Regions from separate parts of the Luteibacter sp. NPDC104163 genome, predicted to be linked through region 2. Evidence: riboswitches for the same ligand, from Rfam matches in the RefSeq annotation. Region 2 holds a riboswitch; the other holds the start of a gene.
What was found. A riboswitch is a leader RNA that binds a small molecule or an ion and turns the genes downstream of it on or off. The one in region 2 is predicted to bind thiamine pyrophosphate.
Positions count from the first base shown of each region.

Region 1: another riboswitch for thiamine pyrophosphate. It lies ahead of ACZ6YI_RS17530 (TonB-dependent siderophore receptor); the one in region 2 lies ahead of thiC (phosphomethylpyrimidine synthase ThiC).

Region 1 covers NZ_JBVJMK010000017.1:47,075-54,426, forward strand. Annotated here, with positions in the region: gene ACZ6YI_RS17505 (hypothetical protein) at 1-179, shown strand, start outside; gene ACZ6YI_RS17510 (hypothetical protein) at 384-830, shown strand; gene ACZ6YI_RS17515 (MASE1 domain-containing protein) at 882-1,844, opposite strand; gene ACZ6YI_RS17520 (HvfC/BufC family peptide modification chaperone) at 2,053-2,790, shown strand; gene ACZ6YI_RS17525 (phosphotransferase enzyme family protein) at 2,830-3,966, shown strand; TPP riboswitch at 3,984-4,079, shown strand; gene ACZ6YI_RS17530 (TonB-dependent siderophore receptor) at 4,141-6,318, shown strand; gene pnuC (nicotinamide riboside transporter PnuC) at 6,308-6,886, shown strand; gene ACZ6YI_RS17540 (aspartyl protease family protein) at 6,978-7,352, shown strand, end outside.
Region 2 covers NZ_JBVJMK010000035.1:953-8,304, reverse strand. Annotated here, with positions in the region: gene waaA (lipid IV(A) 3-deoxy-D-manno-octulosonic acid transferase) at 1-103, shown strand, start outside; gene ACZ6YI_RS21655 (hypothetical protein) at 194-739, opposite strand; gene ACZ6YI_RS21650 (hypothetical protein) at 775-1,053, opposite strand; gene ACZ6YI_RS21645 (TolC family outer membrane protein) at 1,254-2,633, opposite strand; gene ACZ6YI_RS21640 (protein-L-isoaspartate O-methyltransferase family protein) at 2,671-3,330, opposite strand; gene ACZ6YI_RS21635 (TetR/AcrR family transcriptional regulator) at 3,692-4,348, shown strand; TPP riboswitch at 4,383-4,480, shown strand; gene thiC (phosphomethylpyrimidine synthase ThiC) at 4,552-6,312, shown strand; gene ACZ6YI_RS21625 (ferritin-like domain-containing protein) at 6,491-7,063, shown strand; gene ACZ6YI_RS21620 (DUF2333 family protein) at 7,107-7,352, shown strand, end outside.

The DNA of each region.
Region 1 (7,352 bases), on a different contig from region 2:
TGGCTGCGGGTGCCTGCGTCAACGCCATCGGCATCTACGGGATGCTGACCAGCGTCGATGGCTTCTTCTACGGCGATGTGTGGCCTAGCGAGGTGCTTGTCGATGTCGGCCTGGCAGCCCTGATGGTCCGCTGGGCGATGCGCCTGCACCTTGCGGCGAGCGAGCCGGCGTGCCCGTGACGGTCGGTGCCGGTGGGGGCGCCTGAACACCGGCGCCCCCACCAGTGCGCGGAATCGGCATACCGGGCCGCTATTCTCCAGCTGTTGGGGGAAAGTCAGGAGCATCGACCATGGGGCCAGCGCCCGTGGGCGCCCCCCAACGTCGATCTGCCGGTAACCGCCGCGTGGTGCGGCGGCCCGGATACCATGAATGGGGATTCCGTCATGTCTTTTTCGCTCCGTGCGCTCGCAGTTTCGATCTCGTTCCTCACCCTTGGCTTCGGCGTCGCCCAGGCGCAGACCGCCACGTCGGGACTTGGCCAACAGTGGCCTAACGCTACCGACGTCAGCAGCAGCCCGAACTACCACGTCTACGTATTCCAGCGCGGCGCCATCAAGTACGTGCAGGTCAATGACGCGAATGGCACGGTCCGCGCGGCCGTCATGCTTACACCGACCGGGCGCTTCGGTACGCCGGTGGGTAGCGACGCCAACAACGTAGCGACCTCGGATGAGCCGCAGGCCGCGCCGGCGAGCACGGCCAGCCAGACGGTCTACTCGGACGGCGCGAACCAGATCGCCGTGGCGCCACAGTCGAACGGAACCATGCGCGTGATGGCCGTGGCGGTGGAATGCAAGAACCCGGTGGAGTGCTCGTCGCGCGGGCCGTAAGCGCTGCGCGGTGACGCCGCCGGGCAGGATGCCCCGCGGCGTCACGCCCCGTCAGTGACGGGGCGACGGTGAAGGCGCGGGGGCGATGCCGGGATGCGTCGCCGCCCGTGCCGCAGCGATCCGCTGGGCGATCTTCACGCCGAAGATGAGCGCCGTCGAGGCCACGAACGCCAGAACCGCCTGGGCGCGGATCATCGACGGATCCTGGAGGTGGAACGAGGTGCTGGCCTGGGCCACGCTGGCGAGCATGCCGCCCACGGCGGCGCCATGCCAACCATGCCGGAGGGTCATCAGGATAACGGGCACGACCATCCCGAACCGGACGCAGGTGAGCAGCCCGTCATCGTCGCTCGCACCGCCGGACACCAGCAACAGCAGGGCCAGGCAGGGCACCACGAAGAGCAGGGCATCGCGCAGGAGGGGGCTTTCACGCACGGCTCGCCAGGTCACGACGCCGCCGGGCAGCGTGGCCACGCGTTCGCGGATGGCAAGGATGAGCGGGGTCAGGGTCAGGGCGCCCAGGTAGCAACCCAGCAACCAGGCCAGCAGGATCGGCAGGGTGATCGCGGGCGCAGGACTGCCGTCACCCATGCTGACGGTGGAAAGCACCAGGGCATTCGCCCCCATGGTGATCACGGCGCAGACCAGGGTGGCGGCCAGGATCAGCCCCATGTTCACGTGGCCATCGGGGCGCAGCAACGTGAACCGGCTGCGCAGCCAGGCCATGGCCGGCATGCAGGCCAGGATCGGCGGAATCGAGGCCATGCCCGCCCAGAGGAAGCCGAAGCTGGTGGCGTGGAGTGCCGCCATTTCCGCGATGGGCAGGGCTTCGCCGACGGCCAGGGCCGGCCAGAACCGGCGCGGGACGAGGAGCAGGCAGGCCAGGCGCAGGCCGGCGGGCAACATCCAGTGCGAAAACGAGATGTTGCGGGTGAGCTCATAGCACGCGGCATACGCGCCCGCGACCGCCAGATAGCGGCCCCAGGCCAACGGATCCTTGTTTGAAGTGCCCACCGCCACCCTCAATGCCGCGATCGCGGCCTTCAGCCCGTTGCCGACGGGAACGATCCCGTTACGACTGACGCTTTGCAGTTGGATGATATAGCGGCAGGCCCGGGGCGGAATACAGAGCCCCGGGCAACATTTGCCGAAATAGCATTCGGATCGGTGCCGCGTGGTCAGCCACGCAGTTTCTGCACATCGCTGGTGCTACCGTCCAGCCATGAACCTTCGCGACCTGCAGACCCGTTTCGCTTCGACGCTCCGTGGTGGGCCGGCCGTGGAGGGCCTCGATGGGCGCGGCATGGCCGTGTACACCAACCGGTTCCGCGACCAGCTGGTGGCGTCCCTCCGGGATACCTACGCGAAGACCCGCCTGTGGCTGGGCGACGGCGTGTTCGATGAGCTGGCCGAGGAGTACGTCGCCGCGACCCCGCCCGCCTCCTGGACCCTCGACGCCTATGGTGAGAGCTACATCGCCTGGCTCGACGCGCACTACCCCGCGGATCCGGAGATCGCGGAGCTGGCCTGGCTGGACTGGCACCTGCGCCGGACCCTCTCGGGCCCGGACGCGCGGCCGATCGGCCTGGACGGACTGGTCTCGGCCGACTGGGAAGCCGTGGAAATGCGCTTCGTACCGACCCTGCGCTTTCGCTGGACGCGGAGCAATGCCGCGGCCATCTGGCATGCCCTGGCGAGCGAGACCATGCCGCCGGCGGCCGAGATCTTCGATGTGGATGCCGGGGTGCGCGTATGGCGCCGCGACTGCTCGCCGCGCTTCACCAGCATGCTGGCGCCGGAATGCGCCTGCCTCGACCTGGCCCTGGCCGGCGCCTCGTTCGGGGAGCTGTGCGAGGCCCTGACGCGGCTGCACGAGCCGGATACGGCCGCCCGACAGGCGGGCGCGTTGCTGCGGAGCTGGGTCGAAGACGGCATCGTCGATGCCCTCATCGGGGACTGACCCCGGGGTGGGGCGCGGCCCCGCGATTACACTGGCGGGATGATCGATGACGCCCACCTCACCCACGGCCTGGCTGGCGATGAACTGCCGCCCGACTGGCCGGCACTGACCGACGACGAAACCGCGCGCCTGCTCGCCCGGATTCCCTCGGCAGGGGCCGCTCGCCGCATCCGCTGGCGCTCCCCGCGGCCGCTCTCGGCGGCGGCGCTGGTGGATACCACGATGGGCACGGTGTTCGTGAAGCGCCACCACGTGAGCGTGCGCAGCGCGGCCACGCTTTCCGAGGAGCACCGGTTCGCCGCGCACCTGCGCGCGGGCGGCATCCCCCTCCCGGCGCTTTATCCGGACGACAGCGGCGAGACCGCGATCGTCATGGATGATTGGGTCTACGAGGTGCACGAACGTTCACGCGGCACGGATATCTACCGTGACGCGTTCTCCTGGTCGCCGGTGGGCGGATGGCAGCACGCTCGCGCGGCCGGCGAGATGCTCGCGCGCCTGCATCGCGCGGCGGAAGGTTACGTGGCACCGCAGCGGGCGACGCACATCCTCGTGGCGCGAGCTGAGGTGCTCGGCGCGGACGATCCCGTCGCGACGCTCGAAGCCCAGCTGGCAATGCGCCCGGCACTCGCGGGTTACCTCGCGGACCGTGACTGGCGCGGCGAGCTCCAGGCCACGCTGGCACCCTGGCATGCCGCCGCCCACGCCGGCATCGCCCGCCAGCCGCGTCTCTGGACGCATGGCGACTGGCACGTATCCAATCTTTGCTGGAGCGATGCCGGCGACGCCGCCACGATCACCGATGTGCTCGACCTCGGACTCAGCGCAGCGACCTTCGCCCTGTTCGACATCGCAACGGCCATCGAGCGGAACGCCATCGCCTGGCTCGATATCGCCCGGGGCGAGATTGCCCATGCCGAGCTTGCGCTGGCCCTGCTCGATGGTTATCGCGCCGTACGTCCTCTCGATGCTGGCGACCTCGACGTACTCGCCGCCCTGTTGCCGATCGTCCACGTCGACTTCGCCCTGTCGGAAGTGGAGTACTTCGAGGGCATCACGCGGCGGCGCGATCACGCCGACGTGGCCTGGCACACCTTCCTGCACGGCCATGCGGCATGGTTCGGGACGGCCCCCGGGAGCCGCCTGCTGGAGACCCTCCGCCACGCCGGCGGCTGATTCGTGGTTCAATAGGCGTCTTGAAGCGGGGGTGCCTGGCGTTGCCAGGCTGAGAGAGTCCCTTGGAACCTGACCCGGTTAGTACCGGCGTAGGGAGCTTGCAGAGCCACGGTACCAGCCTCGGAGGCGGTGCGTGGCCGGCCGTCGCTTCGTTTGTTTCCCACGAAGACGACCATGATCCCGAACCGTACCCCGCTCGCCCTGGCCCTGCTTTCGCTGGCCACTGCTGTCCACGCCGCCGACGACGATGCGCCCCAGCAGGCGCGTACGCTGCCCTCCATCGATGTGCGCGCGACCACGTCCGATGGCTACCGCGCGGCGGATTCGCAGCTGGACACCTTTGGCAGCTTCGGCAGCGCGCCGCTGCACGACACGCCGGCGGCCATCACCGTGATCACCCGCGCGCAGATCGACGACCGCCAGCCGCGTTCGCTGAGCGAGCTCGTGCGCAGCGATGCGGCGATCAACGACAACTACGCGCCGGCGGGCTACTACCAGGATGTGTCGATCCGCGGCTTTCCGCTGGACCTGGCCACGGGCTTCCGCTTCAACGGCATGATCATGTCGGCCGAGCAGCTGCTGGCGCTGGAGGGTAAGGAGCGGGTGGAAGTGCTGAAGGGACTCGGCGGCCTGGAAGCAGGCGTCGTCGAGCCGGGTGGCCTCGTGAACTACGTGAGCAAGCGTCCCGCCGATGTGCACACCGTCACCGTCGGCACCGATTCGCACGGCTCCGCTTACGTAGCCCTCGATCTCGGTACGTGGTTCACCTCGTCGTTCGGCATGCGCATCAACGCGGCGAACGAGCGCACGCATGCGGTGGTCGAGCATACCGATGCACGGCGCAGCTTCGTGTCGATCGCGGCAGACTGGAAGATCAGCGATGCGGCGACCCTGCTGCTGGATACGGACTACCAGACGAGCGGCGGCCGTTCCGTCTCCGGCTACCAGATGCTTGGTGGCGCCGTGATCCCGGATCACCCGAGCCGTACGCGCCTGCTGGGTTACCAGCCATGGCAGCGCCCGGTCGGCATCCATTCGAGCAACACGTCACTGCGTTTCAATTACCGTTTCAGCGACCAGTGGAACGCGCAGGTGTCGGCGGGCCATAGCCATACGGTGATCGACGACAACGTGGCCTTTGCTTATGGCTGCTTCTATGCCGAGTCGTGTGCGAGCGGTGCTACGCCGGGCAATTACTTCGCGCCCAACGGCGACTACGATGTCTACGACTATCGCAGCCCGGACGATACGCGCCAGAACGATGAACTGCGTGCGTCGCTGACGGGTACGTTCGCGACCGGCACCGTCGATCACGAGCTCAACGTCGGCGCATCGACGTTCCGCCGCACGGTCGACCAACGTGCGGATGTGTACGACTACGTCGGCACGGCGAACATCTACGACACGGTCGTTCCGGTGTTCCCCGCGTCACCGAACCAGCCCGGCCCTTCGGAGCGTCGCCTGACGAGCTGGCAGCGCACGCTGTTCGCGATCGACCGCGTGCATCTTTCCGACACCTGGCAGGTGCTCGCTGGCGCGCGCCTCGTGAAGTTGAACGAGCGCGCCTACGACGATGCCGGCGTGCTCGAACGCGACACCCGCATGACGAAGACGCTGCCGCAGGCGGCGGTGCTCTGGCAGCCTGTCGCCGCACTGACCACCTATGTCAGCTATGGCGAGGGGATCTCGCTGGGCCGCGAGGCACCGTACTGGACCGCTAATGGGGGCACGAACCTGCCGCCGCTGCATTCGCGGCAGATCGAAGTCGGTGCGAAGTACGCTGTCAACGATGCGCTGGATCTCCAGGCCGCGGTGTACCGGATCCGCCAGCCATACCAGTTCTCCCAGCCGGATGGCAGCGCGGAGGGCTTCACCTTCGTCCAGCGCGGGAAGGAAGTGCACAGCGGTGTCGAGCTGAGCATGGCGGGCAGGGTGACCGACAACCTGCGCCTTACCGCCAGCGCCAACGTGATCCGCGCGCGCGCGGAAAACACCGGCACGGCATCGTATGAAGATCACCAGGTGGTGAACGTTCCGCGCTACCGCACGGCGCTCTACGCCGACTACAGCCTGCCGTTCGCGCCCGGGCTCGCCGTGCTCGGCGGCTGGCGCTATGCCAGCAGCAATGTCGCCACGCCCGATGGCGCTACGCGCGTGCCGGCATACCACGTGGTCGACGCCGGCCTTCGCTTCGCCACCTCGCTCAGCGGCCATGCGATGACGTGGCGGCTGAGCGTGGATAATGTGTTCAACCGCTTCTACTGGCGCGACACGGGGTCGTCCGGTGGCGATAGCTACCTCTTCCCCGGCATGCCGCGGCTCGCCCGCCTGTCGATGACCTATGAACTTTGAACTTTCGCTGTTCGAGCTCGCCGCCGCGCTGGTCAGCGCGGCCGGCGTCTGGCTGACCGCGCGGCGCAGCCCGTGGAGCTGGCCCGTGGGCCTCGTGTCGGTCATCGCGTATGCGTGGATCTTCGTCGATGCAAAGCTCTATTCCGACACGCTGCTGCAGGTGATCTTCGCGCTGCTCATCGTCTATGGCTGGCACCGCTGGATGCGCAATCTCGATGAAACCGGGCATGTCCGCGTGGCCTCGCTCGACTCGCGCAGCGCCACGCTGCACCTGGCGGTGGGCACGGCGGCGGCGCTCGCCCTCGGTTACGCGATGCACCGTTGGACCGACGCGTCGCTGCCCTGGCTCGATGCGTCGCTCACCGCCTTCAGCCTCGTCGCCCAGTGGTGGCAGGCACGCCGGCACGCCGCGGCGTGGTGGCTATGGATCGCGGTCGATGTGATCTATGTCGGCGAGTACGTCTACAAGTCGCTGCCCATCACGGCCGTGCTCTACGCAGGCTTCGTGGTGCTGGCCGCCATGGGCTGGCGCGCCTGGAACCGCGAGCGTGCGGTGAGCCCGGCATAAGGGCGTTCGCACCGGCCCCCGGTCTTATGGCGTATAGGCTTGGCGGGCGGGCCACGTAGAATCCGCCAGACACCTCGCCGGAGCCTTCGCCATGCATCGGATCCTGCTGTTCCTGGCCCTCGCCGGCCTGTCGTCGCTGGCCTGCGCCAGCCCACCCCCGGCGGTGCCGTCGTTCGAGGCGAGTGGCACGCTCTCGGGTGAAGGGCTGGATAGCACCTGGCACCAGGCGGTCGATACGGCGAGCGGGGCCTGGCGGATCGATGTGACGCATCCCGCGCGCTCCTATGCCGATGGCGCCGATACCGGCGGACGCTGGCATCGCGATGTCTCCGGTGGCGTGCACCCCTTCGATTCGGCCGAGGGCCGCGCGATCGCCAGCACCGAGGCCTGGTTGTTGCGCTTCGGCTGGCTCGACACCGACAGCGCGGCGATGGGGCCTTCGGTGATCACGCGCGAACGCGGCCTC
Region 2 (7,352 bases):
GCGCCGCACGGCCATGGGCCACGCGGCGCGCCAGGTCTTCGAGAGCGAACGCGGTTCCGTCGGCAAGGTGATGAAGCTGGTGGATCACCTGCTTCAGGAGTAAGCCGTCGGTCCCTTGTGGGAGCGCGCTTGCGCGCGATGGAGGGTTCGGCAAGCACCCATCGCGTGCAAGCACGCTCCCACAGCGCGCTGGTTACATCGCCGGGGCGCAGGCCAGGTGGGCGGTGACGCTGTACATGCCGTCACGCTGCAGTTCCTTCGACATACCGATGCCCAGCTGCTCCACGTGCTCGCCGCGCGTCGCGCAGTGGGCCACGGCCTTGTTGCGCACGGCCAGGTACGCGGCGCGCTGGCTGCCGGTCGCCGATACGGTGAGGCGCGGCGCGCTGATCACGCTTGCCGCCGGCAGCGCGTCGTCAAACACGATGCCTTCGCCGCGCGCGGCGGGCTGGTCGGTGCGGCATGTGGCGTAGGCTTCCTGCCGCGTGCCGTAGGTCAGGCCGATGATTGCCGTGGTAGCGCCCGCGTGGAACTCGGTCATGTAACCACCACGGTTATCGCATTCATTCACGGCCTTCGCCCACGCTTCCTTGCGTGCGTTGTCGCGGTTGAAGTCGCCGTCGTAGGCCATCGTGTGGTAGCGGATACCGCTGATCGTTTCAGCCTGGATGGTGCTGTCGCGGGCGATGGCCGGTGCGGTGGCGAGGGTGAGGGCCACGGCGGTGAGGAGGGTCTTCATGGGATGTCCTTATCGATGAGGGGTTGGGTACGAGATCAGCGGTGCTGGCGGCAGGTGGCATTGGCGACGACGAAGTGCATGCCTTGCGCCGCGCCCCAGCCTTCGAGGAACTGGAAGTTCAGCGTATCGATGTAGCCGCCATCGAGGTCGCACTGGCCGAGGACCTCCTTGCGGACTTCGAAGTAGGTCTTTTCCTTGTCGTGACCACTCTGCTTTACGGTGATGGGATAAGCGGCATACGGGTCGGTTTCCGCGTGAGCCGCCGTGGAAGCCGCGAGCAGGGCGGCAACAGCTAGCAGGGAGCGTCCGTTCATGGGTCGTCCTTGATGAGCCCCACATGGGGCAGAAGCATGATGGACGCGTTTCGCTGGGGGTGGCATCCGGCAATGCCTACAAGGGTTGTACGTATCGGCGCAGCTCGCTGTGCGCATCCGCCTACACACACCGGCACTTGTCTGACAGCCAAAAAAAACGGCCCCGTAGGGCCGTCTTTGTCTTCGCGAACGTGCTGCTTTTACTGGAGCAGCGAGTTCACCGCTTCCAGGTCCTTCACGTCCACCGTGCCGGCGGTCTGCTTCAGCAGCAGCTTGTCGAGCACGAACTGGTGGCGGGCCTGCGAGTAGTCGCTCAGCGCCGAGGTCAGGTTCTGCTGCGCGATCAGCACGTCGACGATCGTGCGGGTGCCGACCTCGAAGCCTGCCTGCGTCGCATCGCGTGCGCTTTCGGCGGATTCCACGGCGGCCTTGGTCGCCTCGACCTTGCTGATGCCGGCGACGACCGAGCGATAGTAGTTCAGCGTGTCACGGACGACCTGGCGGCGGGTGGATTCCAGCGAATCCTGCGCCGCGTCGCGCTGGTAGATGCTCTGGCGAACGCGCGACTGGGTGGCGCCGCCCGAGAAGATCGGCACGTTCAGCGTGAGGCCCACCGAGGTCGCACCACGGCCATTGGCCGAGGTGAGGCTCGAACCCGCCGTGCCGGCGCCCGCGTTCTGGTTCCACGCGGTGCTCTTGCTGTAACCCAGCGTCGCGTCGATCGTCGGCAGGTGGCCGGCGCGCGCCGACGAGATGCTGTGCTCGGCGGAGTCGACGTTGTACTGGGCGGCGATGATCGTCGGGCTGGTCTTCACCGCTTCGGCGACCCATGCCTGGGCGTCGTTCGGCGAGGGCGGATCCATCGGCAGCTGCTCGCGCAGCTTCTTCAGGTTGTCGGCCGGCTGGCCCGTGATCTGGGTCAGCGCTTCACGCGAATCGGCCAGCGTGTTTTCCGCGGTGATCACCTGGGCCACGGCGGTGTCGTGCTGGGCCTTGGCGTCCTGCACGTCGGTGATGGCCGACAGGCCCACGTCGAAGCGCTGCTGCGCCTGCTCGAGCTGGCGGGCGAGCGCCTGCTCGTTGGCCTTCTGGAAGGTCAGGGCGTCGTCGTTGGTCAGGACCTGGAAATAGGCCGTCGCCACGCGCGTCGAGAGCTGCTGGAGCGCCGCGTCGTACGTCGCGTTCTGGGAGTCCGCCGAGGAACGGGCGGCCTTCAGGTCGGCGTACTTGCTGAAGTCGACGACGCTCTGGCTCACCGTGGCGCCCACGTCGCGGGTGCGGGTGTGGCCAATATCGCCGGAGAAACCGACGACGGTGCGGCCATCGGCGCCATAGATCGGCTCACGGGTCGGACCGTTCGGGTCGCTCTGGTTCAGGCTGAGCTGCGCGCTGACCTGCGGCAGCAGCAGCGCGCGGGCCTGCGTCACGCTCTCACCGGTTGCGAGGCGAGTGGAATCGGCCTGCGACAGCACCGGGTCGTTCGCCCGGGCCTGGCGGTAAGCATCGAGCAGGTCTTCGGCATGGCTCGCGAAGGGAGCCGCTGCCAGGGCCAGCGCAACGGTGAGTAGCTTCAAGCGCATGGGTTCGCCTCGTGGGTGATGGGGGATCTTTTGAAGGTCAGAGCACGAAGCGCTTCACCGGCGCGGCATGCGCCAGGTAGGGAAGGTCCGTTTCGAACAACGATTCCTCGCGGTAGCGGCCCTCACCTTCGTGGGTGAGCAACACCGCCGTCTGCGCCGGCGAATCGCCGCGCACCACGAACATCCGGCCGCCCGGCTTCAGCCAGCGGACGAACTTCTCCGGAACGGCGTGCACCGCACCCGTGACCACGACGACGTCGAAAACGCCGGCCGGGGTGTAGCCGTTGACGGCCTCGGCCACTTCCAGGGTGGCGTTGGCCACGCCGGCGGCGGAAAGGCGCTGCTTCGCGGCCTCCACGAAATCGGCGTGCATGTCGATGCTGGTGACCTTGCCGGCCAGGTTGGCCAGGCAGGCGGTCAGGTAGCCCGAGCCGGTGCCGATTTCCAGGACCTCGTCGGTCTTGTTCAGCGCCACGGCCTGGAGGACCCGGCCCTCGATCACCGGCTTCATCATGACTTCGTCATGGCCCAGCGGGAGGTTCAGGTCGGCAAAGGCGACATTGCGGTGGGCCGGGGCCACGAAATCCTCGCGGCGGATGGTCTTGAGCGTGTCGAGTACCGAGTACTCGAGCACTTCCCAGGGGCGGACCTGGTTCTCGACCATGTTCAGGCGGGCCTGCTCGAAATTCATCGCCATGGTGTTCAATCCCGTACGAAAAGCTGAAAAAAGATGCGGAAGGATAACGGGTTACAGGCCGCTTCCTCCGATATGCAAAGGCTGCGGTCCCGGTGCTTCCCGGCTAAGTGCCGGAAGTCACCGGGCGGGGCTGACGGAAGTCACCCCCCTCGCTGGCCCCACGCCGGCTGAATGGCCGGTACGTGGGGGTTGCTGGCAACCATGGAGACCGCACGCGGGCGGCCCCACCTATTCTAAGGTAGGACGGCGGTTCCGCTCCTGTTCCGACCTGCTGTCGCGGCAAAAAGATGCGCGCCATGCTGGAAATAACTAAACCGCTGCGTATAATAAAGTCATAATTTTTGTTTGTGAAGGTGCAGCCATGAACGCCAGCCCGAAAATGAAGACGCAGGGCCCGGGGCGTCCGAAAGACATGGAGAAGCGCGCGGCCATCCTCGATGCCGCCAAGGCGCTCTTCACCCAGGGCGGTTTCGCCGGTACCAGCATGGATGCCGTCGCGGCATCGGCGGGTGTGTCCAAGCTCACCGTTTACAGCCACTTCGGCGACAAGGACAACCTCTTCCGCGAGGTCATCCGCGCCCACGTGCAGGAGCGCCTGCCCGATGACCTGTTCGATTTCAGCGCCGGCGGCGATATCCGCGCCACGCTGACCAACATCGCCAGCCGCCATGCGGCCATGGAAACCAATACGGAATCCGTCGGCACGTTCCGCGCCATCCTTTCCGATTGCCAGGCCGGCGGTAACCCGCGTTTCGGCCGGCTGGTCTGGGAAGAGGGCCCGGTGCGCATGCACAAGCTCATGAGCCGCCTGCTGGGCGATGCCGTCGAGCGCGGGCAGCTCGAGATCGCCGATGTCAGCCGCGCCACCACCCAGATCCTGGCCCTGCTCAAGGGCGACCTGCTCATCCGCCGCCTGTTCGGCTGCGAGGATTGCGCGGTGCAGTTCGCCGAAGAGGTGAACAACAACGCCCTCGCCGCGGTGGATATGTTCATGCGCGCCTACGCGCCCCGCGCGTAATCCTCGCGTTCCTCCCCGCTTCGTGCTTGAATCGGCCCCGAAGCGGGGGTGCCGGCGCGTTGCGCAGGCTGAGAGAGTCCCTTTGAACCTGATCCGGTCAGTACCGGCGTAGGAAGCTTTGTCCACGGGAGCGGTGCGCGTGTGCGCGCCGCCGGTCCGTGGCGGCGCGTCCGCTTCTCCCTCCCCGCCGAGTCGAGAAGCCGATGAACGCCATATCCCCTGAGCTCGCCCGCGCCACCCGCGACCTGTCCGCCTCCGTCACCACCCCGTTGCCCGGTTCCCGCAAGGTCCACGTGACCGGCAGCCGGCCGGATATCCGCGTGCCCATGCGCGAGATCGCGCTGGCGCAGACGCCCACCCTGTTCGGTGGCGAAGCGAACCCGCCCGTGGTGGTGTACGACACCTCCGGCCCGTACACCGACCCGGACCACACGGTGGACCTGGTCGCCGGCCTGCCGCCCCTCCGCGCCGCGTGGATCGAAGGGCGGGGCGACGTCGTCAGGCTCGACGGGTTGAGCTCCACCTTCGGCCGGGCGCGCGCCGGCGATACCCGGCTGGACGCCATCCGCTTCCCGGCACCCCGGGCACCCCTGCGCGCCATCCGCGGCGCCAACGTCACCCAGATGCACTACGCACGCCGCGGCATCGTCACGCCCGAGATGGAATTCATCGCCCTGCGCGAGAACCTGCAGGCGGAATTCATCCGCGACGAAGTGGCCCGGGGCCGCGCGATCATCCCCGCGAACATCAACCACCCCGAGGCCGAGCCCATGATCATCGGCCGGCACTTCCTCACCAAGGTCAACGCGAACATCGGCAACAGCGCGGTGAGCTCCGGCATCGCCGAGGAAGTGGAGAAGCTGGTGTGGGCGACGCGCTGGGGCGCCGACACCATCATGGATCTGTCCACGGGCAAGCACATCCACGAGACCCGCGAATGGATCCTGCGCAATTCGCCCGTGCCGGTGGGTACCGTGCCGATCTACCAGGCGCTGGAAAAAGTAGGCGGCGTAGCCGAGGAGCTCACCTGGGAAATCTTCCGCGACACGCTGGTCGAACAGGCCGAACAGGGCGTGGACTACTTCACCATCCACGCTGGCGTTCTGCTGCGCTACGTGCCGCTCACCGCGGGCCGCGTCACCGGCATCGTGTCGCGCGGCGGCTCCATCATGGCCAAGTGGTGCCTGTCGCATCACCGCGAGAATTTCCTCTATACGCATTTCGAGGAGATCTGCGACATCATGAAGGCCTACGACGTGGCCTTCAGCCTGGGCGACGGCCTGCGCCCGGGCTCGATCGCCGATGCGAACGATGCGGCGCAGTTCGGTGAACTGGACACGCTGGGAGAACTCACCAAGGTAGCGTGGAAGCACGAGGTGCAATGCATGGTGGAAGGCCCCGGCCATGTCCCGATGCACCTGATCCGCGAGAACATGGATCGCCAGCTGGCCGTGTGCCACGAGGCGCCGTTCTACACGCTGGGCCCGCTCACCACTGATATCGCGCCCGGCTACGACCACATCACCAGTGCGATCGGCGCTGCGATGATCGGCTGGTTCGGCACCGCCATGCTCTGCTATGTGACGCCGAAGGAGCACCTCGGCCTGCCCGATCGCCAGGACGTGCGCGATGGCATGATCGCCTACAAGATCGCCGCCCACGCCGCCGACCTGGCGAAGGGCCATCCGGGCGCACAGCTGCGCGACAACGCGCTGTCGAAGGCACGGTTTGAGTTCCGCTGGGAGGACCAGTTCAACCTGGGCCTGGACCCGGAAAAGGCGCGCGCCATGCACGATGAGACGCTGCCGAAGGACGCGCACAAGAGCGCGCACTTCTGCTCCATGTGCGGGCCGAAGTTCTGCTCGATGAAGATCACCCAGGATGTGCGTGATTACGCGGCGGGGATGGATGCCAAGGCTGCGGAGTTCCGGGAGCAGGGGGGTGAGGTTTATAGCAGGGCTTGAGGCACCGACATCGCGCGCAAGCGCGCTCCCACAGGGCGCTCCCACAGTCTGGGGCTGTTGTGGGAGCGCGCTTGCGCGCGATGGGGGTGCGTCGCATTTGGCCGCCTTCACCCGGTTTTTTCAGGGCCGGACCTAACGTCGGGGGCCTACCCAACTCCCGTCCCCTGGAGCACAGGCAATGGCCAGCGCAAAACCCTTCGTCACCGATATTGAGAACATCCGTAAGCGCGCCCGCGAGCATATCGACAACGGGGCCGTCACCGCCGGCTACAAGGCGGACCGTGAAACGGTCATCAAACTGCTCAACGAAGCGCTGGCCACCGAGATCGTCTGCGTGCTCCGCTACAAGTACCACTACTACATGGCGCCGGGCATCCATTCGCAGAGCGTCAAGGCGGAGTTCCTGGAACACGCCACCCAGGAACAGGAGCATGCCGACCGTATCGCCGAGCGCATCACCCAGCTCGACGGCACGCCCAATTTCAACCCGGAAGGCCTGCTTTCCCGCAGCCATGCGGATTACGTGGAAGGCGCGGACCTGATCGACATGATCAAGGAAGACCTCGTCGCCGAACGTATCGCGATCGATAGCTACCGCGAGATCGTGACCTACATCGGCGACGACGATCCGACCACGCGGCGGATCATGGAGGACATCCTAGCGCAGGAGGAAGAACATGCCGAGGACATGGCCACGCTGCTCGAGAACCTGGGGAAGAAGGGCGAGCCCGCGGCACCCTCGAGGCACTGATTAGGTAAGCTGGGGGCATCGCTCGCCACCGAGAAGGATCATCATGAACGCGACCGCCGCCCCTTCGCCTGCCCCGCGCAGGCGCCGCCGCCCGCTCAGCCTGGCGATCGCCCTGCCGATCGCCTTGCTGATCCTGCTGGTGCTGTTCTTCATGTGGTGGTGGGACAAGGAGCCGGAGCAGTTCGATCCGGTGCAGGTCACCACCGCGCACATGAAGGAGATCGGCCGCCCCATGAGCACGGGCGCGGTCACCACGTACACGCTGATCAAGTCGGTCGATACCCTTACC